2 regions of the uncultured Parolsenella sp. genome follow, and region 2 is predicted to be linked to the other one. Evidence: riboswitches for the same ligand, from Rfam matches in the RefSeq annotation. Region 2 holds a riboswitch; the other holds the start of a gene.
The links. Region 2 has a riboswitch for thiamine pyrophosphate ahead of Q3866_RS06040 (YkoF family thiamine/hydroxymethylpyrimidine-binding protein). Riboswitches for the same ligand answer to the same signal wherever they lie in the genome.
Positions count from the first base shown of each region.

Region 1 (14,452 bases), on a different contig from region 2:
GTTGGCTACACCGAGGGCGACGAGCACTGCGACCACGCCCGCGAGCTCATTCGCGCCGCCTGCGGCACGCCCGAGGCCACCGTCGAGTTCTGCATTGGCGGCACGAGCGCCAACGTCATCTGCCTGAACGGCATGCTGCGCGACTGGGAGGGCGTCATCTGCACGCCCGACGCCCACATCGTTGTGCACGAGACGGGCGCCCTCATGGCCTGCGGCCGCACCGCCCTGCCCACCGACGACGCCGACGGCTTCCTCACGCCCGAGGCGGCCGAGCGCGTCTGGTGCACGCAGACCTCGACGGGCCGCCACATGACGAGGCCCGCGGCCATCTACATCACCGACACCACCGAGCTGGGCGGCGTCTGGAGCGCCGAGCGCCTCGACGCCATCTGCGACTGGGCCCGCAGCCACGACCTGGGCATCTTCCTGGACGGCGCGCGCCTGGGCAGCGCCCTCACGGCGCCCGGCAACGACCTTACGCTCGCCCACATCGCGAGCAAGGTCGACGCCTTCTACATCGGCGGCACCAAGAACGGCATGCTCATGGGCGAGGCCGTCGTGATCTGCGGCCACGGAGCGGCGGCCGAGCGCCTGCGCGAGGCCTTCCCCTACCTGCAGAAGGAGCGCTGTGGCCTGCTCGCCAAAGGCTTTTTGCTGGGTGCGCAGTTCGAGGCCGCCTTTGCCGAGCAGGACGGCGAGGAGGCGCTCTACTGGCAGTTGGCCGCGCATGCCAACGAATGCGCACAGCAGCTGCGCGAGGGCCTGGTCGAGAGGGGCTTTGAGCTCTACGGCAACTCGACCTCCAACCAGGTGTTTGTTGCCGTAAGCAAGGCGCAGGAGCAGGCGTTCGAGAAGGCCTGCGGCTGCGAGACGTTCTACGTGCTGCCCGACGACCACCGCGTCATCCGCTTCGTGTGCTCCTGGGCCACCGAAGCCGCCGACGTCACCGAGCTGCTGGAGCTCGCCACCAGCTTGGCGTAGGGACGCAGAACGGGGGCTCCCGCGCCACCGAGCTTCTCGAGCTTGTCACGTGCGGAAACGCGCAAGGGGCACAGGGCGAGGACCTGCGCCATCGACCGCGCAGCCGGGGCGATGGTCTCCGCTGGACTCCGGGAGCACAGGACGAGGGCCTGCGCCATCGACCGCGCGGCCGCCCGCGAGCCCAGTACATCGTCCGAACGCAGAACGCCGGGGAAGGCGCCCAACCTCCCCCGGCGTTTCTCTTCTCATCCCAGCGTTTCTCTTCTCATTTTCCTAGGAAAATGACGTTAACCATATTTAGCGGACAGCCTTAAGCGCATATTCCTAGGAATCTGTGGTTAAGGGAGAGGTGGCCACGCCTCGCCACGCAGCGCTACCCGCGGCTGCGGCCGGGCAGCATGAGGACGAGCTTCTCGCCCACCTCGGACAGGACGATGCCAAGGAAGATGAGCGCGAAGCCCGCGAGCAGGCGCGGCGTGAGCGTCTCGTAGCCAAAGGCCACCGAGAAGGCCACGCCGCTGGGGCTCTCGAGGCTCGAGAGCAGCGAGCCCGCCGCCGGGTCAACCTTGGTAAGCGCGTAGTTGAGCAGCGCCAGGCACCCAAACGAGCACACCACAGCAAGAAACACGAGCGCCACGACGTTGCCCGCCGTGAACGAGGCGGCCGAGGGCGCCGTCTCGACCAGCAGGTGACCCGCCGCCATCATCACGGCGACGGTCGCAAACTGCCAGAACGTGAGCGCCCAGACGTCGCGGTCGCGTCCCTCGCGCGCCACGACCACCATCTCGAGCGCATAGAAGACCGAGCCCACGAGCGTGAGGCCGTCGCCAACGTTCAGCGGCAGGCCCTGGTCGAGCACCACGAACCCCGCGCCCACAAGCGTTACGACCGCGGCGATCACGCTCATGCGGCGCGGCCTGCCCTGCCCCAGGGCCCACGCGCACAGCGGCACGAGCGCGCAGTACACACCAGTGAGAAACGCATTCTTGCCTGGCGTGGTGTAGACGATGCCGTACGTCTGGAACACGTAGGCAAGCCCGTAGAACACGCCAAGGAGCACGCCCGTGCGCACGACCGGCGCGCAGAGGTTGCCGCAGATGCGCCGCCAGAAACAGGCGAGCATGAGCAGGGCCGACAGGCCAAAGCGCACGAGCAGAAGCCAGAACACCGGGAACTGCGCCGTGACGTCCTTCATCACGAAGAACGAGAAGCCCCAGGCAAGGGCGCAGGCAACAATGAGGAGCTTGTTGAACCAGGGGGCGTCGACGAGGCGGCCCGCACGGGCGCCCTTCTCGGCCACGACCTTCTCGGCCACGTGAGCGGTGGCAGCACCCGGCGCGCCCTTCTCGGCCGCACTCTTCTCGAACATGAAGTTGTTGGCGGAATCGTTTGAGCTCACGGGCTACACCAGGTCAAAGTCGGCATAGCTGAGCAGCACCTCGTTAGCGGCGCTTACGTCCTGCTTGACGTAGGCCGAGCCGGTGAAGCCCAGCACGTAGCAGCCCGCGGTGAGGCCCGAGCGAATGCCCGCTGGCGAGTCCTCGACCACCACGGTGCGGGCGGGGTCCACGTGCAGGTACTCCATGGCCGTGGCATAGGGCATGGGGTCGGGCTTGTGGCGCTCGACCATGTCGCCGGTGATGATGCAGTCGAAGCACGAGGCCAGGCCAAAGCGGTCGAGGCCCACGAGGATGTGGCTCGAGACCGTGGTGGAGACGAGGCCGCAGCGCACGCCGGCGGCTCGCAGGCGCGCGAGCACATCGTGAATGCCGGGCAGGGCGGCCGCCTCGGGGTTGTTGTAGCTCACCCTGTCGATGAGGCCGCGCTCGATGCACTCGGTCTTCTTGGCGGCGAACTCGTCGGCCGTGACGTCGGCGCCGTACTTGGCGCCGATGGCCGGGATTGTGGTCTTGCCGTCCTGGCCGCACATCGTAAGGCAGTCCTCAAAAGTGGCGGGGATGCCCAGCTCGCCAAAGATCACCACGTTGCGGCGGGCGGCGATGGGCTCGGAGTCGATGAGCACGCCATCGCAGTCGAACAGGACGCAGTCGATTCTCTCAGGACGAGGCATAGTCACTCCCGTGGTCGCATGGTCAACGATGACCTATTCTAGCAGGATGTTTAGGGGGGACCACTGGGCATGGCGGGTGTGCCGCGAGCACGCAGGGCTGCCTCGCGTGCTCAACGCGACTATCGAGCAGGATTGCGTGCCCAACGCGACAATCGAGCGGCATTGCGTGCCCAACGCGACTAAACCGACCCTCCAGAGCCGCCATCTAGTCGCGTTGGGCACGCGAACGGACAAACAAGGCGCAATAGGCACGCAAGAGAATGCTTAGGACGAGAAGAAACGACAGGCGAGGACATGGACGCGGAGTGAAATTTCACCCCTCTGGGCAAAAACAGACGATCGCGACACAAAAAACAGGCCAGAGGATATGTCCCCTGACCTGCGAATTTCGATGGAGCCAGCTACCAGACTTGAACTGGTGACCCCCGCTTTACGAGAGCGGTGCTCTACCAACTGAGCTAAGCTGGCAACTCCATGACCGCCGCACACGTGGCGTGCCGCAGCGAAGACAGACTATACCGTATACACCCGCACTCGCGCAAGCCATTTACGAGAAATAATTTAGCAGCCACCACTCGCAAATACGCCGACGCCCACGGCTCCCCCAGGCCATAGAATCGCACTCGGAAGGATAACGACCAGGGGAGCCATCATGAGCGACACAATCAAACTTGCGACCATCGGCACGTCGATGATTAGCGACGACCTCATCAACGCCGTAGGCCAGGTCGAGGGCATCGAGTACGTGGGCACGCTCTCGCGCAACGCCGTGAGCGCGCGCGAGTTCACCGAGAGGCACGGCGGCTCGCGCCCCTTCACCTCGCTCGAGCAGCTCGCCAACTGCAAGGACGTCGACGCCGTCTACATCGCCACGCCCAACGCCCTGCACTACAAGCAGGCCCTCGCCTGCGTGCGCGGAGACAAGCACGTCCTGGTCGAGAAGCCCTTCTGCTCAAACCGCTACGAGGCCCAGTCGCTCTACGCCGCAGCCGAGCTCCACCACGTCCTGGCACTCGAGGCCATGCGCCCCGTCCACGACCCGGCCTGGGCCACGATCTGGGCGGCCCTGCCCAAGCTGGGCCAGCTGCGCCGCGCCACTTTCCGCTTTGGCAAGTACTCGAGCCGCTACGACGACGTCAAGGCCGGCCGCCACACCAACATCTTCGACGCCAAGATGGCCTCGGGCGCCCTCATGGACCTCGGCGTCTACTGCATCGAGCCCATGGTGGCCCTCTTTGGCGCGCCCGACCGCATCGTCGCCGCCCCCACGCTCATCTCGGACGCCCGCACCGAGTCGACAGGTGGCGTCATCGACGGCGCGGGCTCGGTCCTGTGCAGCTACGGCAGGCACTCCGGCACGCCCGGCCTCGTCGTCGAGATCGCCTACTCAAAGATCTCGACCGACCTGCTCCCCTGCCAGATCGAGGGCGACCTCGGCACCCTCACGCTCGACGCGATGAGCGTGCCCCAGTCCGCCGAGGTCATGGTGCGCGGCCAGGCCATCCGCGGTGCCGCGACCACCACGACCAACAGCGTCGGCAACGTCACCGAGAGGCTCACCATCGAGCCATGCGCCAACAACATGGTCCACGAGGTGCGCGACTTCGTGAGCCTCGTAAACGGCGAGCGCATCGACACCCTGTGGGGCGCGAGCATGGCCCCCACCGGCGCCGCCTCGAGCTTCACCGACGTCACGCTCGACGCCCTGGCCATCTGCGACGAGATTCGCCACCAGGGGCTCATCCACTTCCCCGCAGACTTCCACATCGAGTAGGGCAAAAGGCCGATAAGGTCACAACAGACAAAGCGAGAGGGACCCGCCAGACCAGGCAGGCCCCTCTCGTCATTTACGTACGCGTTGCCGAGAAGCACGCCCCACGCGCTATCCCAGAAGCTCCAGCACCCGGCGCTTCGTCGCGAGCGACTCGGGCGTGAGCATCCACTCGCCACGTCCCTCGCGCTCGCAGGCGACATCGACCTCGCCCACGATCTTGCTCGGGCGCCCCTCCTTGGGGGCGCCGCTCATCACCAGGATGCGGTCGGCCATCTCCACGGCCTCGTCGACGTCGTGGGTCACGAGCATGCACGAGATGCCCAGGTCGCTCACCATCGAGAGGAACCACGCGCGCATGTCGCGGCGCGTAAGCGCGTCGAGCGCGCTGAACGGCTCGTCCATGAGCACCACGTCGTTGTCCATGAGGTAGGTGCGCAGGAGCGCCGTACGCTGGCGCATGCCGCCCGAGAGCTCGGCCGGGTAGCTGTCCTGCGTACCCTCGAGGCCAAAGCGCCCAAAGAGCGGCTCGGCCTTGGCGCGCGCCTCGCGCCTGGGCGTGCCCGCAACCAATAGAGGCAGGCACACGTTGTCGATGATCGTGCGCTGGGGCAGCAGCAGGTCCTTCTGCAGCATGTACGAGATGCGCCCCGGCTTGCCCGTGACGTCCTCGCCATGCAGCAGCACGCTGCCCGAGACGGGCTCGGTGAGGCCCGCCATGCCGTGGAACAGCGTCGACTTGCCACAGCCCGAACGCCCCACGAGACACACCATCTCGCCCGGCGCGAGCTCGAGCGACACGTCGGCCACCGTGGGCGAGGTGCCGTCGGTCCAGGCAAGGGTCAGGTCGCGCACGACGAGCGCGGGCTCGCGTCCGTCCGCAGCGCCGGCCGCGCCGTCCGCGCCAGCCGTGGCGACCTTCTGCGTGTCTCGAAGATCCATCTCTACTGCTCCAGGTAGTCCATGCTAAAGCCGCCGTTGACGTCGAGCGCAACGGGGGTGAGCTGGTTGTCGTTCATCCAGGTGTAGAACGCGGCCCAGCGCTGCGGGTCGATGATGCCCCAGCTCGAGGCGTCGGCCGTGTACTGGTCGGCGAGGTACTCGGCGCTGGCCTTCGCGAGCTCGGCGTCGGTCTCGGGGGCGGCGTCGCACAGGATCTGGGCGGCGTCGTCGGGGTTGGTCACGCAGTACTCGTAGCCCTTCTTCGTGGCGCGCAGGAAGGCGCGGGCCACCTCGGGCTGCTGGGCGAGGAAGTCGTTGTTCGCGACGACGACTGGCGTGTAGTAGTCAAACGTTGAGTCGATGCTGCGGAACGAGAAGTAGTCGCAGGGGTAGTCCTGGACCTTGGCGTTCTGCAGGCCCCAGCCCTCGTAGCCCCACACGCAGTCGAACTGGTTGGCCTTGAGGCCGCTCACCTCGTCGCCGCTCGGCACGAGCTCGACCTTGGAGAAGTCGCCGCCGTCGGTCTCGACGACGCTCTTGATGATGGCCTTCTCGACGTCCTGGTCCCAGGTGCCGTAGCGCTTGCCCTCCATGCCCTTGGGGCGCGTGATGCCGTCGCCGGCGCGGCTCATGATGCCCGAGGTGTTGTGCTGGATGGTGGCGGCGATGGCCGTCACGGGCAGCTGGTCATCGGAGCCAAGGTAGTTGGCCATGACGTCCTGGTAGCTCATGCCAACCTGGGCCTTGCCGGTGCCCACCAGGGCGTCGGCGCCGTCCTCGGGCGGCTGGACGACCTCGACCTCGAGGCCCTCGTCGGCGTAGTAGCCCTTGGCGATGGCCACATAGACGCCCGAGTGGTTGGTGTTGGGCGTGTAGTCGAGCACGAAGGTGAGCTTGGTGAGGTCACCCGACGTCGCGGCGGCGTCGGTGGAGGCGGCGTCGGTCGCGGGGGCGGCGGCACCCGAGGCGCCACATCCGGCAAGGCCGGCGGCGCAGACGGCGGCAGCGCCGGCAACGAAGCCGCGGCGCGAGACGAGCTTGTTCATAGTCATTACTGGTCTTTCCTCTCTACCCTCTCCCACGGCATGCACGCACGGCGCAGGGCCGAAACGAGGCCCATGAGCGCGAGCGACAGTGCCGAGATGATAAGGATCACGGCGAACATCTTGTCGTACGAGTAGGACTTGCGCACGCGCGTCATGTAGACGCCCAGGCCCACGAAGCCGCCGAGCCACTCGGAGACCACGGCACCCACCACCGCGTAGGTGGCGCTGATGCGCAGACCCGCGAAGAACTGCCCCATGGCGGCGGGCAGCTTGGCATAGCGAAATATCTGCGCGCGACTGGCACCCATCGAGCGCATGAGATCGATGGCGTCGGGGTCGACGCTCCTGAAGCCGCTCGCGAGCGAAACGGTCACGGGAAAGAACGTCCCCAGCACCACGAGCAGCACCTTAGGCATGAGCCCGTAGCCAAACCACAGCACGAGCAGCGGCGCGATGGCCACGGTGGGGATCGTCTGCGAGACAGTCACGATGGGATCGAGTGCCCGGTAGACCACCTCGAAGCGGTCCATCAGCACCGCCACCGCGAAGCCCACGGCAACGCCCAGGGCAAGGCCGATGACGGCCTCGGCGATGGTGGTGACCGAGTGGCTCAGCAGCAGGGGCAGGTCTGCCACGAGGGCCTCGACCACCTGCACCGGGCTGGGCAGCAGGTAGCTGGGAACGAGGCCCACCGAGCAGACGAGCTGCCAGAGGGCGACAAGCGCCACGAGCGTGATGGTGGGGGCAACCCAGCGGGCGGGCGCGCGACGAGCCATGGCCCTACTGCTCCTGCTCGTGGTACTTGCCAACCTTCTTCTCGGTCGAGAGCACGGCCCCGCCCGGCTTATAGTTGATCTTGGCGTAGGTCATGACCTGGCCGCACCCCGCCTCGACGGCGGTGAGCTGGCACTGGCGCAGGACCTCCATGCAGGTGTCGTAATCACCCTCGATGGCCGTCTCGAACGGGCCCACGTAGGGGTTGACGTCGTACTCCTGGATCTTGGCGATCACGGCATCGACGACGCGGATCGTGTCCTCGTCGGTGGCCGAGTCCATCGGCAGCACCTGGATGGCTACGCTACATTCCATGCAAACCTCGCTTTCCGCGAGGACCAAAAAGGCCCTCGCCATTGGCGGGAGCCTCATACGCGCACGTTTGGGGTCCCTACGCTGGCATTACCCAGATCAGGTCAAGGGTCGGACCGGGATGGGCCCCTCTCAGCCGGCGTGCCGCCAGCTCCCCTTTAGATCGCGGCCCAGTCTAGCACGTTTACATAAGAAGAGACAGGCCCCACACCGTGGTACCGTGGAGGCTCCACGCGACAAGTTGGGACAGTAGCCATCAGGCGGGGCGGCGACCCCGTAGGTCAATGTCTCAGTTTGGGACGAAATAGCCCGGAGCTTTATCGTCCCAGCGGCCTACGCACAACCGCTTAGCCCTCATAGGCGCCCGCCCACCCAACCCAGGATGGGCGGGCGTTCCTATTTCTTGATACTTAACATATTAATGTCGCGGACAGGGGCGTCCGTGACCCCACAGAAGGGATTCGTCATGCGCTTTGAGGGTAAGAGTGTCGTCGTCACCGGTGCCAGCGCCGGCATGGGCCGCCAGATCGCCTACGACTTCGCCAAGGAGGGCGCCACGGTCGTGGCCGTTGCCCGCCGCGCCGAGCGCCTCGAGCAGCTCGCCGCCGAGGTCGCCGAGGCCGGCCTTCCCGGCAGGGTCCTGCCCTATGTGGGCGACGTCTCGAGCCGCGAGGCCAACGAGGGCATGGTCGACTTCGCCGTCTCCCAGACCGGCAAGCTCGACATCCTCGTCAACAACGCCGGCATCATGGACGGCTTCGAGCCCATCGCCGACATCGCCGACGAGCGCTGGGACCAGGTCTTCGCCGTCAACGTCAAGGGCCCGATGTACGCCATGCGCAAGGCCGTCCAGGTCATGCTCGAGCAGGAGACGAAGGGCAGCATCGTGAACGTCGCCTCCATCGGCGGCACCAACGGCGCTCGCGCCGGCGTGGCCTACACGGCCTCCAAGCACGCCCTCGTTGGCATGACCGAGAACACCGGCTACATGTACGCCAACTCCGGCATCCGCTGCAACGCCGTCTGCCCGGGCGGCGTCGAGACCGAGATCGCCGACTCGATGATGGCAGGCTCCGGCATCAACCAGTTTGGCATGGGTCGCGCCATGGCCGGCCTCGACTCCGACATCCGTCAGGCCAAGCCCGAGGAGCTCGCCTCGGTCGTGCTGTTCATCGCCTCCGACGAGGCCTCGTTCATGACCGGCGCCTGCGTCAAGGTCGACGGAGGTGTCTCCGTGAACTAGCTGGGACAATACCTGCCTGAGCAACTGTCCCACTCAAAATGGCCGGGGTGGCCGCTTGCACAAGAGCGGCCACCCCGGCCTTCTTACGTCTCAAGCTGCCGAGAAGAACCTACAGCTCGCAGGCCTTGAGCGCGGCGCCGATTGCCCCGGCGTAGCGGGCCTCGGGGCAGGTCGTGACCTCGCTGCCCAGAAGCGCTCCCAGACGCTCCACCACGTAGTCGTTCTCGCAGAGTCCCCCCGTGAGGAAGTAGGGGGCGTGCGACCCCTGGCCCGCGAGCGACGCCACGCGCGAGACCACGCTCTCGATGATGCCGTGGGCGATGTTCTCGCGCGGCTCGCCGCGACCCACGAGGCTGATGACCTCCGACTCGGCAAACACCGTGCACATGCTCGAGATCTTGACGTCCTCGCCCGCGCGCGCCAGGCTCGCGAGCTCCACCTGGTCGATGCCTAGGCGGTCTGCCATGACCTCGAGGAAACGCCCCGTGCCGGCCGCACACTTGTCGTTCATCGCAAACTTAGTGACGCGCCCGTTCGCAAGCTGGATCACCTTGGTGTCCTGGCCGCCCACGTCGATGACGGTGCCGTCGGTCCCAAAGAGGTGCGCCGCGCCCAGGCCGTGGCAGGTGATCTCGGTCACGACCTTGGTGGCGTAGGGCACCGCGATGCGCCCGTAGCCGGTGGCCACCACGCGCACGTCCTCGGCCGCCACGTCGACGCCCTTCTCGGCCAGCGCATCCCTCACGCGCCCGGCCGCGTCGACCGACGAGAAGCCCGTGGGCATGAGCAGCGTCTGCGCAAGCTCGCCCGTCTCCATCACGGCAACCTTGGTAGCCGTCGAGCCAATGTCTACGCCAATGCCCCGCATGCGCGCCTCCTACAGCGTCTCGATGAACGCGGCGATGCGCGTGTCGATCTGGCCTTGGTCTCCCGTGCTGTAGTCGGTCTCGATCTTCATGTACGGGATGCCCGCGCCCTCGACGGCGCTCTGCATCTTGGCGCTCTCGACGTTGAAGGTGTGGCAGGCCGTCAGCACGCTCTCGATCACGCCGTCGACGTGGTACTTCTCGCACATGGCAAGGGTGTTGTCCATGCGCCCGTCGTTGGGCGTCATGACCGAGCAGTTGATGTCGAGGTAGCGGTCGGCGATGGCGCCCAGGATGTCGTCGGCCTCAGCGTCGACCATCATGCGGCAGGTGCGCTCGCCCGAGCAGTCGTCCATGCAGACCACGGTGCCGCCGTTGTTCTCGATGGTGCGGCCGATCTTGTTGATGACGCCGCCCACCGGGCAGCCCGTGATGAGGATGCGCTTGGCGCCCGCACTGACGGGGCGCTCACCGGCCTCGTAGGCAATCTGGCGGTCTGCGGCCTTCTGCTCCACCTGGGCGGTGAAGTTCTCGAGGTCAAAGCTGAAGGTGCCGGCAAACATCGTGCTCATGAGCTCGACGCCGCCCATCACGGACGGCTGCTGGGCCTGCAGCTCAAACATCTTGAGCTGGGCGGCGCGCAGGCGGTTGCGGCGGCGGGCCGCCTCGCGCAGGTCGTCGTCGGTGATCGTGATGCCGTAGAGCTCCTCGAGGCGCTCCTTGAGCAGGCGGCACTCCTCGCGCCAGCCCTCGCGCTCGTAGGCGCGCTCGCGGCTCTGCGGCAGGTGCAGCACGTGCACGGGCTTGAGCTCGCCGAGCAGCTCAAACATCTTCTTCTTGCCGTCGCAGGTGGTCTCGCCAATGATCATGTCGGAGAAGTACGTGAACGGGCATTTCTGCGAGTAGGCAAAGCCATACGTCGACTTAATGAGCGGGCAGAGGTTGGCCGGAAGGACGCGCTCGGCCTCGGGGATGACCTCGTCGGACGTACCGCAGAGGGCCACGCTCGAGGCGCCCGCCGCGTCGATGATTTCGAGTGGGGTATAGCTGCACAGGTAGCCCACGATGCGGTTGCCCGCCTGCTTGAAGTCCTTGACGCGAATGAAGCTCGCCTTGCGCTGCTCGTTGAACTCCTCGAACGTACGCGGCAGTTCCTGAACCTGGGTCATATGCGTTCCTCTCCCTAGCGTGAGAGCCAAGCTTGCCTCCCCGCGGCGCTTACCCAATGTATGCAAGCCTAACAATGAGTGAGCCGTTATAGCCGCACGCCTACAACATATTCGCCAGACGGCACAGTGGGACAATAGTCCCCGGAGACCTATTGTCCCAGTTTTGCTGCATTATTTTATGTCCGAGAATAGCGCGAGAAGGGCGCAGAACCTCATGACAGGTTCCTCTTCCCCTCCACCGTTATCCGCGAATTACACAACGCCCGCGACAAAGGGGTCAGAACCCTTTGTCACCCCGCTCCCAGGTAGGAATTGGCCTCGCGGCGCGTGTCTTGGCACGACAGCCGGGCTTACAGACGCTCCCCCGTGTCCTCGGGGTCCTTCGGGGAGTCCTTCTTGTACGGGCCGTCTTTCAGAGCCTGCCTGACCCCCGAGCGCACGGCACTCCTCACGACAAAGTAGAGAGGAATGAGAAGCAGCAGCCACGGCGTCATCGTAAGGAGGAGCGACTGCGAAACAACGATCAGCTCATCTGGAATCATGACGTCCCCCATATACTTGAGACTGGCTTATGCACAGTATACGGCACGCCGCCCAACCAAATGGGAATTATCCGTTAAATTACTCGCCGTAGCCACAGCCGCGGTTGAGACATCTGGCAGCGCCCCAGCCATCGACGCACACAAAAGAGGGGCGGGAGGAAACGTTCCTCCCGCCCCAGGCGGCATGCTATGGGTCGCAAGCTCGCAACGTCAAAGCCCTACAGCTCGACGAGCTCGCCCGTCTCGGCGGCGCGCTTCACGGCGTTGAGAGCGCGCAGCGTCTTGACGTTGTCGGCCGGCGTCACGACGGGGGCCTCCTGGCCGCGGACGACGCGCACGAAGTGCTTGAGCTGCATCTTGTGCGGCAGGGCCGGATCAACGGCGGGCTGCTCCATCTGCAGCGGCTTGTGCCAGCTGGAGTCGCCGTCATAGCTCATGACCTGCAGACGCGGCAGCGACAGGGCACCCTTGGTACCGCCGATGAAGTAGGCGTCGGCGTCGAACGGGCGGTACTGCGGGTCCTCTCGAGCGGTGGCCTCCCAGTTCCAGGGGCTGGCCGTGGCATCGGAGATGGTCATCGAGGCGAGCGAGCCGTCGGCGAAGCGCACGTTCACAACGGCGGAGTCCTCGGTCTCGAAGCCACGGGCGGCGCTCGACTGCATGCCCTGGATGGCAACGGGCTCGCCCAGCAGGTAGCGGAGCAGGTCGACGTCGTGGACGAGGTTCACCAGGATGGGGCCGGCGCCCTTCTTGCGGCGCCACTCGACGTCGAAGTACTCGTCGTTCTTGTAGATCATGTAGTGGAACGAGGAGACGGTGAGCTTGCCCAGCGCGCCGCTCTCGATGATCTGCTTGGCCTTGTTGACGAACGGGTTGTGGCGACGGTGCTGGCCCACGAGCACGGGTACGCCGGCGGCCTCGGCCTCGGCGGCGAAGGCCTCGGCGTCCTCGAGGTTGTCGGAGATGGGCTTCTCAACCAGCGGGACGATGTTGCGCTTGATGGCTTCGCGGGCAACGGAGAGATGCAGGCCGTTGGGCGTGGCGATGATGACGGCCTCAGGGCTCACCTCGTCCATCATCTGTGCGGGGTCGGTGAAGAAGGGTACGCCGGCGGCGTCGGCAGCGGCGCGGGCGCCCTCGAAGGCATCGGCGATGGCGACGAGCTCGGCCTCGGGCTCCTCGGTCACGAAGCGGATGTGATTGCGGCCCATGGCACCGGCGCCGATGACGGCAATGCGAACGGGATTGGACATGGATGCCTCCTTAAGCATCGTACGGTGCCGCGAGTTCATGCGCCCGCGGCACCGGTTACCTGCGGGGGTCGGCCGAGGGGCTATCGGCCGACCGGGGAGAGAGTGCGTGCATACCCGAGCGGGAGGTGCGAGCACGGGCACGCGGAATGGAACGGGGCAAGCCCTAGGCCTGGGCCTTCTTCTTGCTGTCGGAGACCATCATGTAGACGGTGAGGGCAACGGCCACGGCGGCGATGACGATGGCGCCGTAGAAGGACTGCTGGTAGGCGGCGTTGCCGGCCTCGGCGTGGTACAGCACGGCGGTGATGGGCTGGCTGATCCAGGTGGATGCGGCGTAGCCCAGGAACATGATGCCGTAGTTGACGCCCAGGTTGGAGGTGCCGAAGGCGCCACCGGTCAGCGGCGGATAGATGACGAGCAGGGCGCCAAAGCTAAAGCCAAGCAGGGCGAGCGCCACGAAGAATATGGCCTGCGTGAAGCTCATCGACATGATGACGAGGGCCACGATGGTCACGACGAGGCTCACGAGCAGGGACTTGTAGGCGCCGATCTTGTCGATGATCTGGCCAAAGGAGAGACGGCCAACGAGGTTCGCGCAGGTGTTCACCGTGACGACGAGGCCACCCAGGGCCACCGCGGCGGCGGAGTTGGGGTCGTCGAAGAGCTGCACGGCGCTGATCGAGGCAACCTTGCCAACGAGCAGGGTGCCGGCGGTGGCAGCGAAGGCGAAGGTCACGATGAGGACCCAGAAGCGCGGGGTCTTGACCATCTCGCCGGGGGTGAGGTCACCAAAGGTGCCGGCGTGGGCGCCGGCGGCGGGGGCAACGTAGCCCTCGGGCAGCCAACCGGCCTTCGGGGCCTTGAGGAACAGGGCCGAGACGAGAATCGTCACGAAGAAGATGACGCCCAGGGCCTTGAGGGCGCCAAAGATGCCCAGGCTGGGAATCAGCAGCGAGGCGAGCACCGGCGACAGCACGGCGGGGCCAGCCGTCGAGGCGGCCAGGGTGATGCCGGAGGCGAGGCCCTTCTTGTCGATAAACCACTTCTGGCCCGTGGTGAGGGCGGGGTTGTAGCCCAAGCCGTTGCCGATGGCAGCGACGACGGAGAACCACAGGTAGAACTGCCACGGGGCGGTCACGGTGCCAGACATAAACCAGCCCACGCCATAGCAGACGGCGGCGGCAATGACGACGTTGCGCGGGCCGATCTTGTCGGAGATGCGGCCGGCGAAGATGCCGGTGACGGCCATAATCGTCTGGAAGACGGGGAAGGCCCAGGTGAGGGCACCCGACCAGTCGGGGTAGACGGCGAGCAGGTTCTTGCTCACGACGGAGTACAGGGCGATGGAGCTGATGAAGAACATGGTGACGCAGGCGGCGGTGAGGACGACGCCACGACCCTTGTTGGAGTTCTCGGAAGCCATTCGAGCCTTTCTGATCTGGTTAGCGAAGATGGGACAAATTAGCCCGGAGCAATTTCGTC
Region 1 covers NZ_CATVTL010000003.1:151,475-165,926, forward strand. Annotated here, with positions in the region: gene Q3866_RS03555 (low specificity L-threonine aldolase) at 1-981, shown strand, start outside; gene Q3866_RS03560 (DMT family transporter) at 1,355-2,380, opposite strand; gene Q3866_RS03565 (HAD family phosphatase) at 2,384-3,052, opposite strand; tRNA gene Q3866_RS03570 (tRNA-Thr) at 3,445-3,520, opposite strand; gene Q3866_RS03575 (Gfo/Idh/MocA family protein) at 3,705-4,826, shown strand; gene Q3866_RS03580 (ABC transporter ATP-binding protein) at 4,935-5,765, opposite strand; gene Q3866_RS03585 (ABC transporter substrate-binding protein) at 5,768-6,817, opposite strand; gene Q3866_RS03590 (ABC transporter permease) at 6,817-7,587, opposite strand; gene Q3866_RS03595 (MTH1187 family thiamine-binding protein) at 7,592-7,900, opposite strand; TPP riboswitch at 7,974-8,055, opposite strand; gene Q3866_RS03600 (glucose 1-dehydrogenase) at 8,340-9,140, shown strand; gene Q3866_RS03605 (acyl-CoA dehydratase activase) at 9,250-10,008, opposite strand; gene Q3866_RS03610 (double-cubane-cluster-containing anaerobic reductase) at 10,018-11,175, opposite strand; gene Q3866_RS03615 (hypothetical protein) at 11,526-11,717, opposite strand; gene Q3866_RS03620 (Gfo/Idh/MocA family protein) at 11,936-12,970, opposite strand; gene Q3866_RS03625 (MFS transporter) at 13,134-14,393, opposite strand.
Region 1: another riboswitch for thiamine pyrophosphate. It lies ahead of Q3866_RS03595 (MTH1187 family thiamine-binding protein); the one in region 2 lies ahead of Q3866_RS06040 (YkoF family thiamine/hydroxymethylpyrimidine-binding protein).

Region 2 (14,452 bases):
TGAACGGTGGCATCGTGGTGAAGGAGGCCGCGAACCAGAAGTACTGCACCGACGCCTTCTCGCGCGCGGTGTTCGCGGCGGTGTGCGCAGACGCCGGCGTGCCCGTGCAGGTGTTTGCCAACCGCAGCGACATGGCGGGCGGCTCCACGCTGGGCAACCTGTCGAACACGCAGGTCAGCACGCACGCCGTTGACGTGGGCCTGCCGCAGCTGGCTATGCACTCGAGCTACGAGACGGGTGGCACGCGCGACGTGGCCCTGGCGATCGCGGCGGTGAAGGCGTTCTACGACGCCGACGTCCGCATCGACGGTGCCGATGGTGCCACGCTGGCGTAGTGGCTGCTAATTTGGATTGACGCGCGGGCGCCCCGCTGCCGACGCCGTTCGGCGGCGGGGCGCCTTTTTGGTTGAATGGGTGCGGGAGTGAGGTGGAGCGCGATGCCGGCGGGCCGGTTCGAGCCGGTACGATGCCGGCGGTCCGGGTAGGCCGGTGCGATGCTGACGGGCCGGGCGGGTACGCCGCGCGGACTCGCGGCCAGCCCGCTACTTCCACAGCTTCTTGACGATGAGGACGACCAGGGCAGCGACGCCCAGGAACAGGGCGATCTGCAACAGCGTTGCCACCAACGTGATGACGATGAACCACATGAACTGAACGGTCGTCTCGCTCATGGTCGCCTCCCCGCTGGCGGCTGTCCTTTATTAAATTGTACGGGATGCGCCTCTCAAAAAAAGCCCGCGATGGCGGCGCTTGCGCGTGCCATCGCGGGCATGGGTTGGTGCCTGCAGTTTTTCTCGGCCAAGTCGTTCGGGTGTTGCCCGGCGTCCCTCTCGGCTGGGCCATTGGGACGCCGCCTGACCTCCCTCTCGGCCTACTCGTCGCCGAAGGAGATGCCCAGGAGCTTGGCCTCCCGGATGAGCTCGCAGTTGGGGTCGACGTACTTGAGCTTGCCGGCCACCTGCTCGAGCGGAACGCGCGCCATGTGGCCGTCACGCTGGGCAATCATGTAGCCAAACTCGCCCGCGAGCGCGCCGCGCGCGGCCTCGACGCCGCACTGGGTGGCAAAGATTCGGTCCTGGGCGCTCGGCTCGCCACCGCGCTGGGTGTGGCCCGGCACCGCCACGCGAATCTCGCGGTCGGTGCGCTGGGCAATCTCCTCGGCGATGTCGTAGGCAACGGAAGGCTGCACCCTCGCGGCCACCTTCTTCTTGTAGTCCTTCTTCTTCATGGCCGCCTCCTCGCGCGAGATGGCGCCCTCGGCCACCACGACGATCGCGAAGCGCCCGCCGTCCTTCTCGCGCCGCTCGATCGCGGCGACCACGTTGTCCATGCTGTAGGGAATCTCGGGGATGAGGATGACGTCCGCGCCGCCGGCGATGCCCGCATACAGCGGGATCCAGCCCACCTTGTGGCCCATGATCTCGATGACGAAGACGCGACGGTGGCTGTTGGCCGTGGTGTGGATGTCGTCGATGCACTTGGTGGCGATGTCGATGGCGCTGGGGAAGCCAAACGTCATGTCGGTGCCCCAGGTGTCGTTGTCGATGGTCTTGGGCAGCGCGATGACGTTGAGGCCCTCATCGCGCAGGCGGTTGGCCGTCTTGGTCGAGCCGTTACCGCCTAGCACGAACAGCACGTCGAGCTTGAGCTTGCGGTAGGTGGCGATCATCGCCGGGACCTTCTCGACGCCGTCGGCCTCGGGGACGTCGAGCAGCTTGAACGGGGTGCGCGAGGTGCCCAGGATGGTGCCGCCCTGCGTGAGGATGCCCGAGAAGTCCTTCCACTTCATCTGACGGTAGCGGCCGTAGATGAGGCCCTGGTAGCCGTCCTCGAAGCCGAAGATCTCGACCTTGTCCTTTGAGTTCTTGAGGATGGTCTTGACGATGCCGCGCATCGTGGCGTTGAGAGCCTGGCAGTCGCCGCCGCTCGTGAGCAGGCCGATTCTAAACATGTTCATCCCTCCTGTGGGCGCGCGCAGGGGCGCGGTCGCGGCCGGGGAGCGCCGCGGCGTTGGTTGCGGTTTTCCTTGCGCATTAGTGTTGCACAAGCGGGCGTGCCCGTTGCGTAAACGTTTGGGTAGGGGCGAGGCAGCGGGTTGGGTAGTCGGCCCGGTCGTCCGTTGTCCAACTGGGGTTTGCCGGTTTGGGAAGCTCTCTACTTTGGCAACCACCGATTCGGCTACACAACTGATGGGGTAATTTGCCGGGTCCGGCCTGCGAGGGGGCATCAGTCTGCCAAAAAACACATCAAATAGGTAACCTCCGGCGCGCGTGCCAAGTAGGTCGTCTGCCGGCCCATTGGCCAACTGGGGTTTTATTGCCATGAGGGTCGCTCTACTCGAAGAGTCCCTCGTAGGTTACCTATTTGATGGGTTTTCGAATCAGGGGCTTCCCCAATGCCCTGCCGCCAACAACGACACTTGACGTGGCAACCGCTCGCCGTATAATCCAATGCCGTTGCGCGAACAAAGGCTTGCGCAACACAGCTGGGGGTGCTCGCAAGAGCTGAGAGGATTTCCAACCCCTTGAACCTGACCTGGTTAGGACCAGCGTAGGGAAGCTCTCCGCTTTACGGCGGCTTTTCTCGTGCCACGGCCGTATGCCGTTGGCCACCGGTCCCACCTTGCAGATTCGTCCTCTCTACCGAGCCCGCGCCTGCCACCTGCGAAAACGCAACTCATAGGGAGAGGAAACCATGTCCGACGAATCCTGCTGCGAGGGCTGCAACCGCCCCGATCTTCCTTGGGCCGGCCGCGGCACCAGCCTGCCCATCTCTGGCTGCCGCTTCTCGCTCTACCCCATGTGCGACAACTTCGTCGACATCATCCTGGGCGCCCTCGGCCGCGTCGACACCTCGGCCGTTTGGAGCGAGTCCGATGCCCTCTCTACCGTCTACCGCGGCAAGCTGCCCTACGTCATGGACGCCGTCGCGGGCCTGTTCGCGAGCGCCTGGACCGAGAACGTCCACATGGCGCTCGAGGGCCAGGTCTCCAAGGGTTGCCCCGGCGATGTCTCGGGCGACTCGGTCCTGAGCGTCGAGGGCGAGGCCCCCAACCACGCGCTGGTCGAGGCGGCCACCCAGCCGGCCCTGTGCAAGCTCGCCCTCTATCCCATGGGCGTGGGCGACTACATCGACGACATCGCGGCCGTCTGGCGCATGGCCGAAGACCGCGGCCTCAACCCCACCACGATCCATTACGCCACGCGCATCGAGGGATCGATCCGCGACATCTTTGCCTACCTGCAGGACGTCTGCCAGCTCATGGAGGACACCGAGAGCGTCCACCACTACGTGCTGCACTTCACCATTAACGTCAACAGCCCGACGGACGAGTCCGCCGAGTAGGACCGCGCGGTGCCGCCGTCCATGGCGACCGTGCAACCGTGCGCGCATCCACCGCGCACCGCGGTGGATGCGCAAAAGACCAGCGTTACGGGCCCGCGGGGTGCGGGCCAACACGATGCCCGCGAGCCGGGCGAGAGGGGATAGCAATGGCTAACGAGAAGGACAGCGCCAAGGGCGGCTGGAAGCTTCAGGAGATCATCTTCGTGGCGATGCTCTGCATCGTCTTTGGCGTGGTCTACCTCATCGCGGTGTACGCCGCCGCCGCGATGGTCGCCGCGTTCACGCCGATGGGCATCGGCCCCATGGGCAACGAGATCGTCTTTGGCATCTGGTTCATGGTCTCGACGCTTGCCGCCTACATCATCCAGCGCCCGGGCGTGGCCCTCGTGTCCGAGGTCATCGCCGCGCTCATCGAGGTGCTGCTTGGCAACATGTACGGCCCCATGGTCATCGTGACCGGCCTCGTGCAGGGCGCCGGCGCCGAGCTTGCCTTTGCCCTTGGCCACTACAAGAGCTTCAAGACCAAGGACATGATGCTCGCCGCCGTCTTCTGCACCGTCATCAGCTTCGTGTGGAGCTTCATCCGCTCGGGCTACGGCCTGCTCTCGATTCCCGTGCTCGTCATGTTCTTCGTGGTACGCCTCGTGAGCTCCGTCGTGTTCTGCGGCTTCCTGTCCAAGGCCATCGGCGACGGCCTGGCCAAGACCGGCCTGCTCAAGGGCTATGCCCTGGGCCGCAACCGTGCCTAGCGCAAGCGTCGACAACTGCGTCGCGGGTGGTCGGGGCGTCGCAAGCGCCCAGGCCGCCGCGAACGGCTACGGCGCCGCTGCCGCTGCCGTCCCGGCGCCCGCACTCGAGGCGCGGGGCCTCGCCTTTCGCTACGGCGAGGGCGCAGCCCCCGTGTTCAGCGACCTCTCCCTGACCGTTGGCCGGGGGGAGGTCGTCCTCGTGATGGGGGCGTCTGGCTGCGGAAAGTCGACCCTGGCCCTGTGCCTGGCGGGCCTCTACCCCACCTATGCGGGCGAGATGGAGGGCCTCGTGCTCGCCGGCGGGCGCGACGTGGCCCAGATGGGCGCGCGCGAGCGCAGCCGCGAGGTCTCGATCCTGTTCCAGAACCCCGACAACCAGTTCTGCATGGACACGGTCGAGCGCGAAGTGCTCTTTGCCCTGGAGAACGTGGGTTACGAGGGCAGCCTGCGCGACCGCTGCCATGAGCTGCTGACCCTCGTGGGCCTTGAGGACCGCGCTGCCGAGAAGATCGGGCGACTCTCCGGCGGCCTCAAGCAGAAGCTCGCCCTGTGTACCGCGCTTGCCTGCGGGGCCCGCACGCTCGTGCTCGACGAGCCGTTCGCGAACCTCGACCCCGCGTCGTGTGCCGCGGTCTCTGCCGAGCTGCGTCGTCTTAATGCCGAGATGGGCGTAACGCTTGTGGTCGTTGACCACCGCGCGGAGTGGTGGCTGCCGTTTGCTACGCGCGTGGTGCTCATGTGCGGGGAGGGCAGCCTCGACGATGCCTCGTTTTCGGCGGGGGAGTGGCCCGCCCATGCGGCCGATCTTGCCGCTGCCGGGCTCTTCTCGGGCAACGAGTGGGCCGCGGGCTACGCGCCCGTCGATCTGGGCGAGAGGGGTGGCGCGGGCGATGACGCCGGCGATGACGTTGCCAGCTGCGGTGCCGTCGTGCTTGCGCATGGCCTGAGCTGCGGCTATGGTCGCCGCCGTGCCTACGCCCCGGTGCTTAAGGACGTGAGCCTCGACGTGGCCCGAGGAAGCGTGGTGGCTCTGGTGGGCGTATGCGGCAGCGGCAAGTCGACGCTGCTCCACGCCATCGCCGGTGCGTGCGAGACGCGCGGGAGCCTTGTCGTCGAGGGTCGCGTGGGCCTCGTCTTCCAAAACCCGCGCCTGCAGTTTTTGGCCCTCACGGTTGCCGAGGAGGTGCTCGTGACGCTGCGCGCGGCCAACCCCGGCGCCAGCGAGGAAGAGCTCGAGGCCCGCGTACCGGCGCTTCTCGACGAGTTTGCCCTCTCCGGCCTCGCCGAGCGCTCGCCCTACGAGATCTCGCAGGGGCAGCAGCGCCGCCTCGCCATGCTCTCGATGCTTGCCGGAGCGGCCGACGTGCTGCTGCTCGATGAGCCCACCTATGCGCAGGACGAGCGCTCGACGCGCCTCATGCTCGACATGCTCATGGGCCGCGTGGCGGCGGGCCTCACCGTGGTCATGGCCACGCACGACCTCACGCTTGCCCGAGCCATTGCCAATAAAGTGCTGCTTGTGGAGGATGGGCGCGTCCGCGAAATCTCGCGCGACGAGCTTACGCGCTTCGAGCGGAGCCTGGAGGGGGTGGGTGAGCGATGAGGAGCCTCAACCCCGGAGTCAAGCTCGCGGCGCTCATCGTGGCGTCGCTGCTCCTGTCCGTGACGTTCAACACGCGCGTGAACCTGGCCGTGGCGGCGCTGGCTATCGTGGCCACGCTTTGCTCGCGCGGGTGCAACCGCAGGGGCCTTGCGCTCGCGATGCTGCCGTTTGCCATCACGGCGCTCGCTATGTTCGTTACCGGCCTCATGTACGGCGCGAGCGGCAATGCCTCGGCGGGCGTCGAGGCAGACATGTTTGGCCAGCGCACGCTGTTTGCGAGCGACTGGACCACGGCCGCGCAGCTTGCGAGTCGCGTGCTGGCCTACGGAGGCCTAGGCATGGCGTTTGCCTTCACGAGCGACGCGTTCGAGCTGGTCATGAGCCTGATGCAGCAGTTCCGCCTGCCGCCCAAGTTTGCCTACGGCGTGCTTGCCGCCTACCACTTCTTCCCCGTGGTGCGCGACGAGTACGGCGAGGTGGGCCTTGCGCTCAGGGCGCGCGGCGTGCGCGTGGGGCCCTTCTCGCCCCGTCGCGTGGTGCCCATGCTGGCCCACGCCCTCGAGCGCTCCGAGAGCCTTGCAATGGCGATGGAGTCGCGCGGGTTCGAGGACGGGGCGCCGCGCCGCTGCGCCTTCGAGGTGCCCCTGCGCGCCCGCGACCTCGTGTTTGCCGTGGGACTCAACGCAGGGATCGTCGCCGCGCTCGTGCTCGTTCCGTAATCCGTGACAGAGGGACGGCTCTAATGTCCCCGTTTGGCGGGGACAAAAGACCCGTCCCTCTGTCCCCGCTGATAGATGATTGGAGAGACGGAGTCATGGTGGAGTCGAAGGCTGCCGAGTGGCGCAGGCTGTGCGCGGAGTACCCCGATATGAGCCCGCTTGTGCTGCTCAAGATTTCGATGGTGTGGCATGGCGCGCGCCTGACCGCCCGCGCGCTCGCGCGGCTGCAGCGGCCCGACTATCGCTTTGCCTCGGACGAGCCGTTCGAGATCGCCTTCGCCGGCCGCGCCACCCAGCGCGCCGTCATGCCCGGCGGCGTGCTGCTGCGCGACGCCACCTACGTCTACATCAACTGGGGCGAGACCTACGACGACCCCTACGTTATCGACTACGACGCCGCCACCTGCGAGTTCACGCTGCGCGAGCCGGCGTCGGGCACGATTTTGGCCGATGGCGACGAGGCACCCGGCGATGCGCGCGAGGGCCTCGTCGACGTGATCGGCTTTACCCCGCGCCCCGCGCTCTATGACTTCGAGACGAGCGCGGGCACGCCGGCCGACGCCCTGGCAGACGCCCGCGCCCAGAAGCTCATCCTCACCGCCTACCGCCGCTGCGAGTTCTGGCGCGAGGGCAGGCAGTGCCGCTTCTGCGCCCTGTTCACCCGTCGTGGCCAGGACCCCGAGGTGCCCTGCGCCGAGATCGCCGAGGTCGTGCGGGCAGCGCTCTCCGAGCCGGGCCGCTACTCCCAGCTCTACATCTCGGGCGGCTCCGACTTCGACGGCGAGCCGCCCTTCTCGCGCGAGGTCGCCCGCTACGCCCGCGCGCTCTCGGCCATGGGACAGGGCTTCTCGGCGCCCTTTGCCTCGCAGCTCATGGCGCCTGCCTATGACGCCGACACCCTGGCCCACCTGCGCGAGCTTGCACCCGTGAGCTCCTACAGCCCCAACCTCGAGGTCTGGGGAGCGGGCCAGTTTGCCCGCCTGTGCCCGGGCAAGGACGCCCACGTTGGCTACGACGAGTGGTTGCGTCGCACGGTGGACGCCGTGGACGTCTTTGGCCGCGGCAACGTGTACACGCAGCTCGTGGGCGGTGCCGAGCTCGCGGGCGAGGGGGCCGCCGCGAGCGTCGGCGACGCGGTGGCGCAAAACGTCGAGGCGTGCGACTGGTTTGCCCAGCGCGGCGTCACATGCCTCTCGGTGATTTGGCGCCCGCACCGCCGCGCGGTGCTGGGCTGGCGCCCCATGCCGCCCATCGACTACTACGTTCGCCTTGCGCGCGAGATGCACGCCGTGCGCGCCCGCGCGGGGCTTGCCGCCTTCGAGGACGACTACAAGGCTTGCGGCAACCACCCCGACGCAGACCTCGAGCGCTGCGACCTGGACGTCTGGCGTCGCTTGGGCGAGACGAGCGCGAGCGACCCCGCCTTTACCGCGGGCGCCACACCTGCGGGCGACGATGCGACCCGTCTGCACGCCCCGTTCGTTGCCGACGCTCTGGCCGTTGAGGTCTTCTCGGCCTCTGAACTGGGCATTATTGGTGGCAGCGTGACGAACGACACCTACGTGGTGGCCCTGCGCGAGGACCGCAGCGACGCCGGCGCGGCCCTTGCGCATGCCCTGTGGTTCAACGAGCCCGTGGAGCTGTGGCTGCGTGAGCAGGGTGGCTGGCGCTACGTGCAGGCCCGCGTGTGGCGCTGCGACATCGTGGGGCCGGTCTTCTCGGCCGCGCTCGCCCACGTGCGCGCGGGGTCGGCCACGGCGGAGGTCGCCAGCGCCTGGGAGCTGCGGGCTGTTCGCAGTGAGCTCGTCTCGAGCGCACCCGTTGCGAAGGCCCCCAGCCGCTCTCCCCGCCCCGAACTCCACCTCGACAACCCGCTTCTGCACTAGGTTGGTTGCCCGCCCTGCAGGCGTGCGCCGTTGGTGACGCCGCCGCTCCTTCGACCAAGACCTGCGCGCAGGTCCTCGTTGACTGCCTCAAGGCCGAGGGCGTGGAGTACGTCTTTGGCATCCCGGGCGAGGAGAACCTCGACCTGATGTTTGCCCTCAAGGGCTCGGGCATCCGCTTTGTCCCCACACGCCACGAGCAGGGCGCCGCCTTCATGGCCGACGTCTACGGCCGCCTCACGGGCCACGCCGGTGTCTGCCTCGCCACGCTGGGCCCGGGCGCCACGAACCTCGTCACCGGCGTGGCCGACGCCTTCCTCGACGGTGCGCCCCTCGTGGCCATCACGGGGCAGGTCTCCAGCGAGCTCATGCAGCTCACGAGCCACCAGTACCTCGATCTTTCGGCGATGTTTGCGCCCATTACCAAGCGCAGCAAGGTTGTGATGCGCCCCGACACCGTGGCAGAGATCTGCCGCCTGGCCTTCAAGTACGCCGAGGCCGCAAAGCCCGGCTCCACCCACATCGACCTGCCCAAGAACGTGGCGCACATGCCCAGCACGGCTCGCCCCATGCGTCGCCAGCAGCCGCCCGCGCTCTACGCCGACCCCGCGAGCGTCATCGAGGCGGCCCGTCTCATCTCCGAGGCCAGAAATCCGCTGCTCCTGGTGGGTGCCGGCGCCGTGCGCGCCAACGCGGCCGAGGCCGTGAGGTCGCTGTCCGAGCGCCTGCACATCCCCGTGGTGCAGACCATGATGGGCAAGGGCATCGTCCCCTGGGACAGCCCCTGGCGCCTGGGCGTGGTGGGCATCCCGCAGCATGACTACATCATCGACGCGTTCGACCAGACAGACCTTGTGATTGGCGTGGGCTACGACCTCATCGAGTGCGCGCCCAAGAAGTGGCACACCCACGAGATGAAGATCGTGAACATCTCGGGCCTTCCGGCCGACGTCAACCAGCTCTACGAGCCCGACGTCGAGGTCACGGGCGACATCTCCGACAGCATCTACCAGATCCTGCGCGTGGCGAAGCGCGAGGGAGCGCCCGAGCCCGCGGCGCTGCTCGCGGTGGGCAAGCGCCTGCGCGACGACTTCGACCGCATGGCCGCAAGCGACGCCTACCCCATGAAGCCGGCGCGCATCCTGGCCGACGTGCGCTCGGTGCTGGGCCGCCACGACATCCTCGTCTCCGACGTGGGCGCCCACAAGATCTGGATTGGCCGCAACTACCCCTGCTACGAGCCGCGCACCTGCCTCATCTCCAACGGCTTCGCCTCGATGGGCTTCTCGGTTCCCGGCGCCATCGCGGCCAAGCTCGTGCACCCCGAGCGCCGCGTGCTGGCCGTCACCGGCGACGGCGGCTTCATGATGAACTCGCAGGAGCTCGAGACCGCCGTGCGCGAGCGCATTCCCATCGTGGTCCTCATCTGGGAGGACGAGCACTACGGGCTCATCCGCTGGAAGGAGGAGGAGCAGTTTGGCGACACGTTTGGCGTGGGCTTCTCCAACCCCGACTTCAAGGCCTATGCCGAGGCCATGCACTGCCACGGCTACGAGGTGACGAGCGCCGCCGAGCTCATGCCCACGCTCGACATGGCCTTCTCCCACGACGACGCGCCGAGCGTGGTGGTCGTGCGCGTCGACTACTCCGAGAACATGGCCCTGACCGAGCGCCTGCGCGAGCGCTACGGGGAGTAGGGGCTAGCTCGGCTGCCACCCTCGCTGGTGGGGACAGAGGGACGTGTCTTTTGTCCCCGCCAGACGGGGACAGTAGGCGCGTCCCCCTGTCCCCGCGCGCGTTTCTCTCGCAAAAGGCGAACTATTGTTCTATACTGATGCCGAGAAGAACACGCCTAGACTGGGAGCACTCATGGCCTCCGACGCAATCGTCATCCGCGGCGCGCGCGAGCACAACCTGCGCAACGTCGACGTCTCCATCCCGCGCGACAAGCTCGTTGTCATCACGGGTCTGTCGGGCTCGGGTAAGTCGAGCCTGGCGTTCGACACCATCTACGCCGAGGGCCAGCGCCGCTACGTCGAGAGCCTCTCGAGCTACGCGCGCCAGTTCCTGGGCCAGATGGACAAGCCGGACCTCGACAGCATCGACGGCCTGTCGCCGGCCGTGTCGATCGACCAGAAGACCACGAGCAAGAACCCGCGCTCCACGGTGGGCACCGTCACAGAGATCTATGACTACCTGCGCCTGCTCTACGCGCGCGTGGGCACGCCGCACTGCCCGGAGTGCGGCCGCGTTATCGAGCGCCAGACCACGGACCAGGTGGCGGACAAGGTGCTGGCTGCGGGCCAGGGCCGCCGAGCCCTGGTGCTCGCGCCCGTGGTGCTGGGCCGCAAGGGCGAGTACGCCAAGCTCTTCGAGGACCTGCGCGGCGAGGGCTTCTCGCGCGTGCGCGTCGACGAGGAGGTCCGCGGCCTCGACGAGGAGATCAAGCTCGACAAGAAGCTCAAGCACACCATCGAGGTCGTGGTGGACCGCATCGTCATTCGCGAGACGAGCCTGGGCCGCATCGCCGAGGCGGTCGAGACGGCCACGCGCCTCGCCGCGGGCAAGGTGGGCGTCTACCTGCTGCCAGACCGCGACGACCCCGAGCGCATGCCCGGCGAGCTGCTGCAGTACTCGCTGGCGCTGGCCTGCCCCATCCACGGCCACTCGATGGACGACCCGCAGCCTCGCGATTTTTCGTTCAACGCCCCCTACGGCGCCTGCCCCGACTGCGACGGCCTGGGCTTCAGGCGCGTGGTCGACGCGGAGGCCCTCATCGAGGACCCCGAGAAGTCCGTGGCAGACGGCGTGTTCGGCAGCTTCTTTGGCCGCTCCAACTACTACCCGCAGATTCTCGCGGCGGTGTGCCGCCACTTTGGCGAGAGCCCCGAGACCCCGTGGAAGAAGCTTCCCAAGAAGGTGCGCACCGCCCTTCTCGACGGCCTGGGCGCCACCAAGATTCGCGTCGACTACCACACGGTCGACGGGCGCGACACGCACTGGCTCACCACCTACGCCGGCGTGCGCTCGATTCTGTTCGAGAAGTACGGCGAGACCGCCAACGAGAAGCTGCGCGCCCGCCTGGAGAAGTACATCCACGAGATGCCGTGCCCCACGTGCCACGGCGCGCGCCTCAAGCCCGAGATGCTGGCCGTGACGGTGGGCGACAAGTCGATCTACGACGTCTGCCGCATGAGCTGTCGCGAGTCGCTCGAGTTCTTCCGCGGCCTTACGCTCACCGAGCGCCAGGAGTTCATTGGCGGGCGCATCGTCAAGGAGATCGTCGAGCGCCTGCGCTTTCTGGTCGACGTGGGTCTCGACTACCTCACGCTGGCTCGCGCCTCCGCCACGCTCTCGGGCGGCGAGGCCCAGCGCATCCGCCTGGCCACGCAGATTGGCGCCGGCCTCATGGGCGTGCTCTACATCCTGGACGAGCCCTCGATTGGCCTGCACCAGAGGGACAACGACCGCCTCATCCACACGCTCGAGCGCCTGAGGGACCAGGGCAACACCGTGATCGTGGTCGAACACGACGAGGACACGATTCGCGCGGCGGACTACGTGCTCGACATGGGGCCTGGTGCGGGCGAGCTGGGCGGCGAGGTCGTGGCCGCGGGCACCCCGCAGCAGATCTGCGCCTGCCAGGACTCCATCACGGGCGCCTACCTCACGGGCCGCAGGCTCATCCGCCTGCCCGAGAAGCGCCGCAAGCCCGGCCGCGGCGCCCTCAAGATTACGGGGGCCACGCACAACAACCTCAAGAACGTCACGGCGAGCATCGAGTTTGGCACGCTCACCGTGGTCACGGGCGTGTCGGGCTCGGGCAAGAGCTCGCTGGTGACCGACACGATCGCCCCCGCGCTCACGAACGCCATCCAGCGCTCGCAGCGCCCGGTGGGCGAGTACAAGAAGATTGTGGGCATCGACCAGATCGACAAGGTCATCGACGTCGACCAGAGTCCCATCGGACGCACCCCGCGCTCGAACCCCGCCACCTACATTGGCCTGTGGGACGACCTGCGCGCCCTGTTCGCCAGCACGCCCGAGAGCCGCGCCCGTGGCTACAGCCCCGGACGCTTCAGCTTCAACGTCTCGGGCGGCCGCTGCGAGGCCTGCAAGGGAGACGGACAGATCAAGATCGAGATGAACTTCCTGCCCGACGTCTACGTTCCGTGCGAGGTCTGCCACGGCGCGCGCTACAACCGCGAGACGCTCGAGGTCACCTACCACGGCAAGAACATCTCGCAGGTGCTCGACATGAGCGTCACCGAGGCCCTCAAGTTCTTTGCGAACATCCCGCGCATCAAGAACAAGCTCCAGACGCTCTACGACGTGGGCCTGGGCTACATCCGCCTGGGCCAGCCCGCCACGACGCTCTCGGGCGGCGAGGCGCAGCGCGTGAAGCTTGCCAAGGAGCTCCACCGCCAGCAGACGGGGCGTACGTTCTACATCCTCGACGAGCCCACCACGGGCCTGCACTTCGAGGACGTGCGCCAGCTGCTCGACGTGCTGCAGCGCCTGGTCGACGCGGGCAACACCGTGCTGGTCATCGAGCACAACCTCGACGTCATCAAGGTGGCCGACCGCCTCATCGACATGGGTCCCGAGGGCGGCGACGGCGGTGGCCAAGTGGTCGTGTCCGGCACGCCCGAGCAGGTGGCCGCCTGCCCCGAGTCGTACACGGGCCGCTTCCTGGCGCCGGTGCTCGAGCACACCCGCGAGCTGCAGCGCAAGCTCGACGAGAGCGGCGAGGGCGAATGGGCGCCCAACATCCCCGTGCCCGAGCCAGCGCTCGAGGAATAGGCACGTGACGTGCCAAAGGGGTCAGAGCCCTTTGGCACGCTTGCGCCTGGTGGACGGGAACCCCTTTCGGCCTTGTTATCTTGCGAGCTTGGCCAGGCGTGGCGTGGCCTAGCTCCCGTCTTGTGGCCGGGCGTCCCACGCGCCAACGTACCTGTCCTTGGCTTGCGTTCGGGCACTCACCACAGACCCTTCACGGCGGTCTTGCGCGGTGGGGTAGACTTCATGGGTCGCATGTTGGGCGTGGTCTCGCGTGCGGCCCGTTTTGCTAGCTCAAGGGAGGTGCGGCGTGGCCCGCAAGGAGAAGGTTCAGAAGACCAACGCGATGCGCGAGCTCGAGCGCGCCGGTGTGGCCTTCGAGGCGATCGCGTTCGAGGAGCCCGACCCCTCGGGCGTGCGCGACCTGGGCGTCCAGATTGCCAACATGCTGGGCTATGACCCCGGGCAGGGCTTCAAGACCCTCGTCTGCGTGGCGCCGCACGGCGGCCACGTCGTCTGCTGCGTGCCCTCGGGCGCCGAGCTCGACCTCAAGAAGGCGGCCGCTGCCACCGGCGAGAAGTCGCTCTCCCTCATGCACGTGCGCGACCTCGAGCCCACCACGGGCTACGTCCGCGGCGGTTGCTCGCCCGTGGGCATGAAGAAGCGCTTTCCCACCCTCATCGACGAGACGGCGCAGCTCTTCGATGACATCTACATCTCCGGCGGTCGCCTGGGCCTCACGCTCAAGGTGAACTCCGAGGCACTCGTCGCGTTTCTCGGCGCCACGCTTGCCGACATCTGCCGAGAGGACGCCTAATGGCCAATCATCTAACGCCCGAAGCCCCCGAGCACGACGACGCCCACCCTGCCGAGCACCTCGCGAGCGCCCCCGAGCCCATCGCTTCCGCTGCGGCTCCTGCGACCGCCGAGCAGCCCGCCGCTCCCGCTCCCAGCGAGGACGAGAAGGTCGGCAAGTCGGCCGCGATGATGAGCGTGCTCGTCGTCATCAGCCGTCTCACCGGCTTCATCCGCACCTGGGGCCAGGCCTTCGCCCTGGGCACCACGCTGCTCTCGAGCTGCTACACGGTGGCCAACAACCTGCCCAACCAACTCTACGAGCTCGTCATCGGCGGCATGCTCATCACGGCGTTTCTGCCCGTCTATCTCGACGTGCGCGAGCGAAAGGGCCGCAAGGGCGCCAACGACTACATCTCCAACCTGCTCTCGATTCTGCTGCTCATCCTGGGCGTCTGCTTCGTGCTCTGCCTCATCTTTGCCGCGCCCCTCATCTGGGTACAGAGCGCCGGCACGGACCAGTCCCAGATGACGGATGGAGTGACCCTCTTCCGCTTCTTCGCGATCGAGATCGTGCTC
Region 2 covers NZ_CATVTL010000009.1:14,845-29,296, forward strand. Annotated here, with positions in the region: gene Q3866_RS06025 (M18 family aminopeptidase) at 1-335, shown strand, start outside; gene Q3866_RS06030 (hypothetical protein) at 543-671, opposite strand; gene Q3866_RS06035 (6-phosphofructokinase) at 872-1,951, opposite strand; TPP riboswitch at 2,478-2,574, shown strand; gene Q3866_RS06040 (YkoF family thiamine/hydroxymethylpyrimidine-binding protein) at 2,695-3,345, shown strand; gene Q3866_RS06045 (ECF transporter S component) at 3,492-4,094, shown strand; gene Q3866_RS06050 (ABC transporter ATP-binding protein) at 4,087-5,697, shown strand; gene Q3866_RS06055 (energy-coupling factor transporter transmembrane protein EcfT) at 5,694-6,416, shown strand; gene Q3866_RS06060 (radical SAM protein) at 6,512-8,302, shown strand; gene Q3866_RS06065 (acetolactate synthase large subunit) at 8,308-9,996, shown strand; gene uvrA (excinuclease ABC subunit UvrA) at 10,169-13,102, shown strand; gene Q3866_RS06075 (aminoacyl-tRNA deacylase) at 13,389-13,895, shown strand; gene murJ (murein biosynthesis integral membrane protein MurJ) at 13,895-14,452, shown strand, end outside.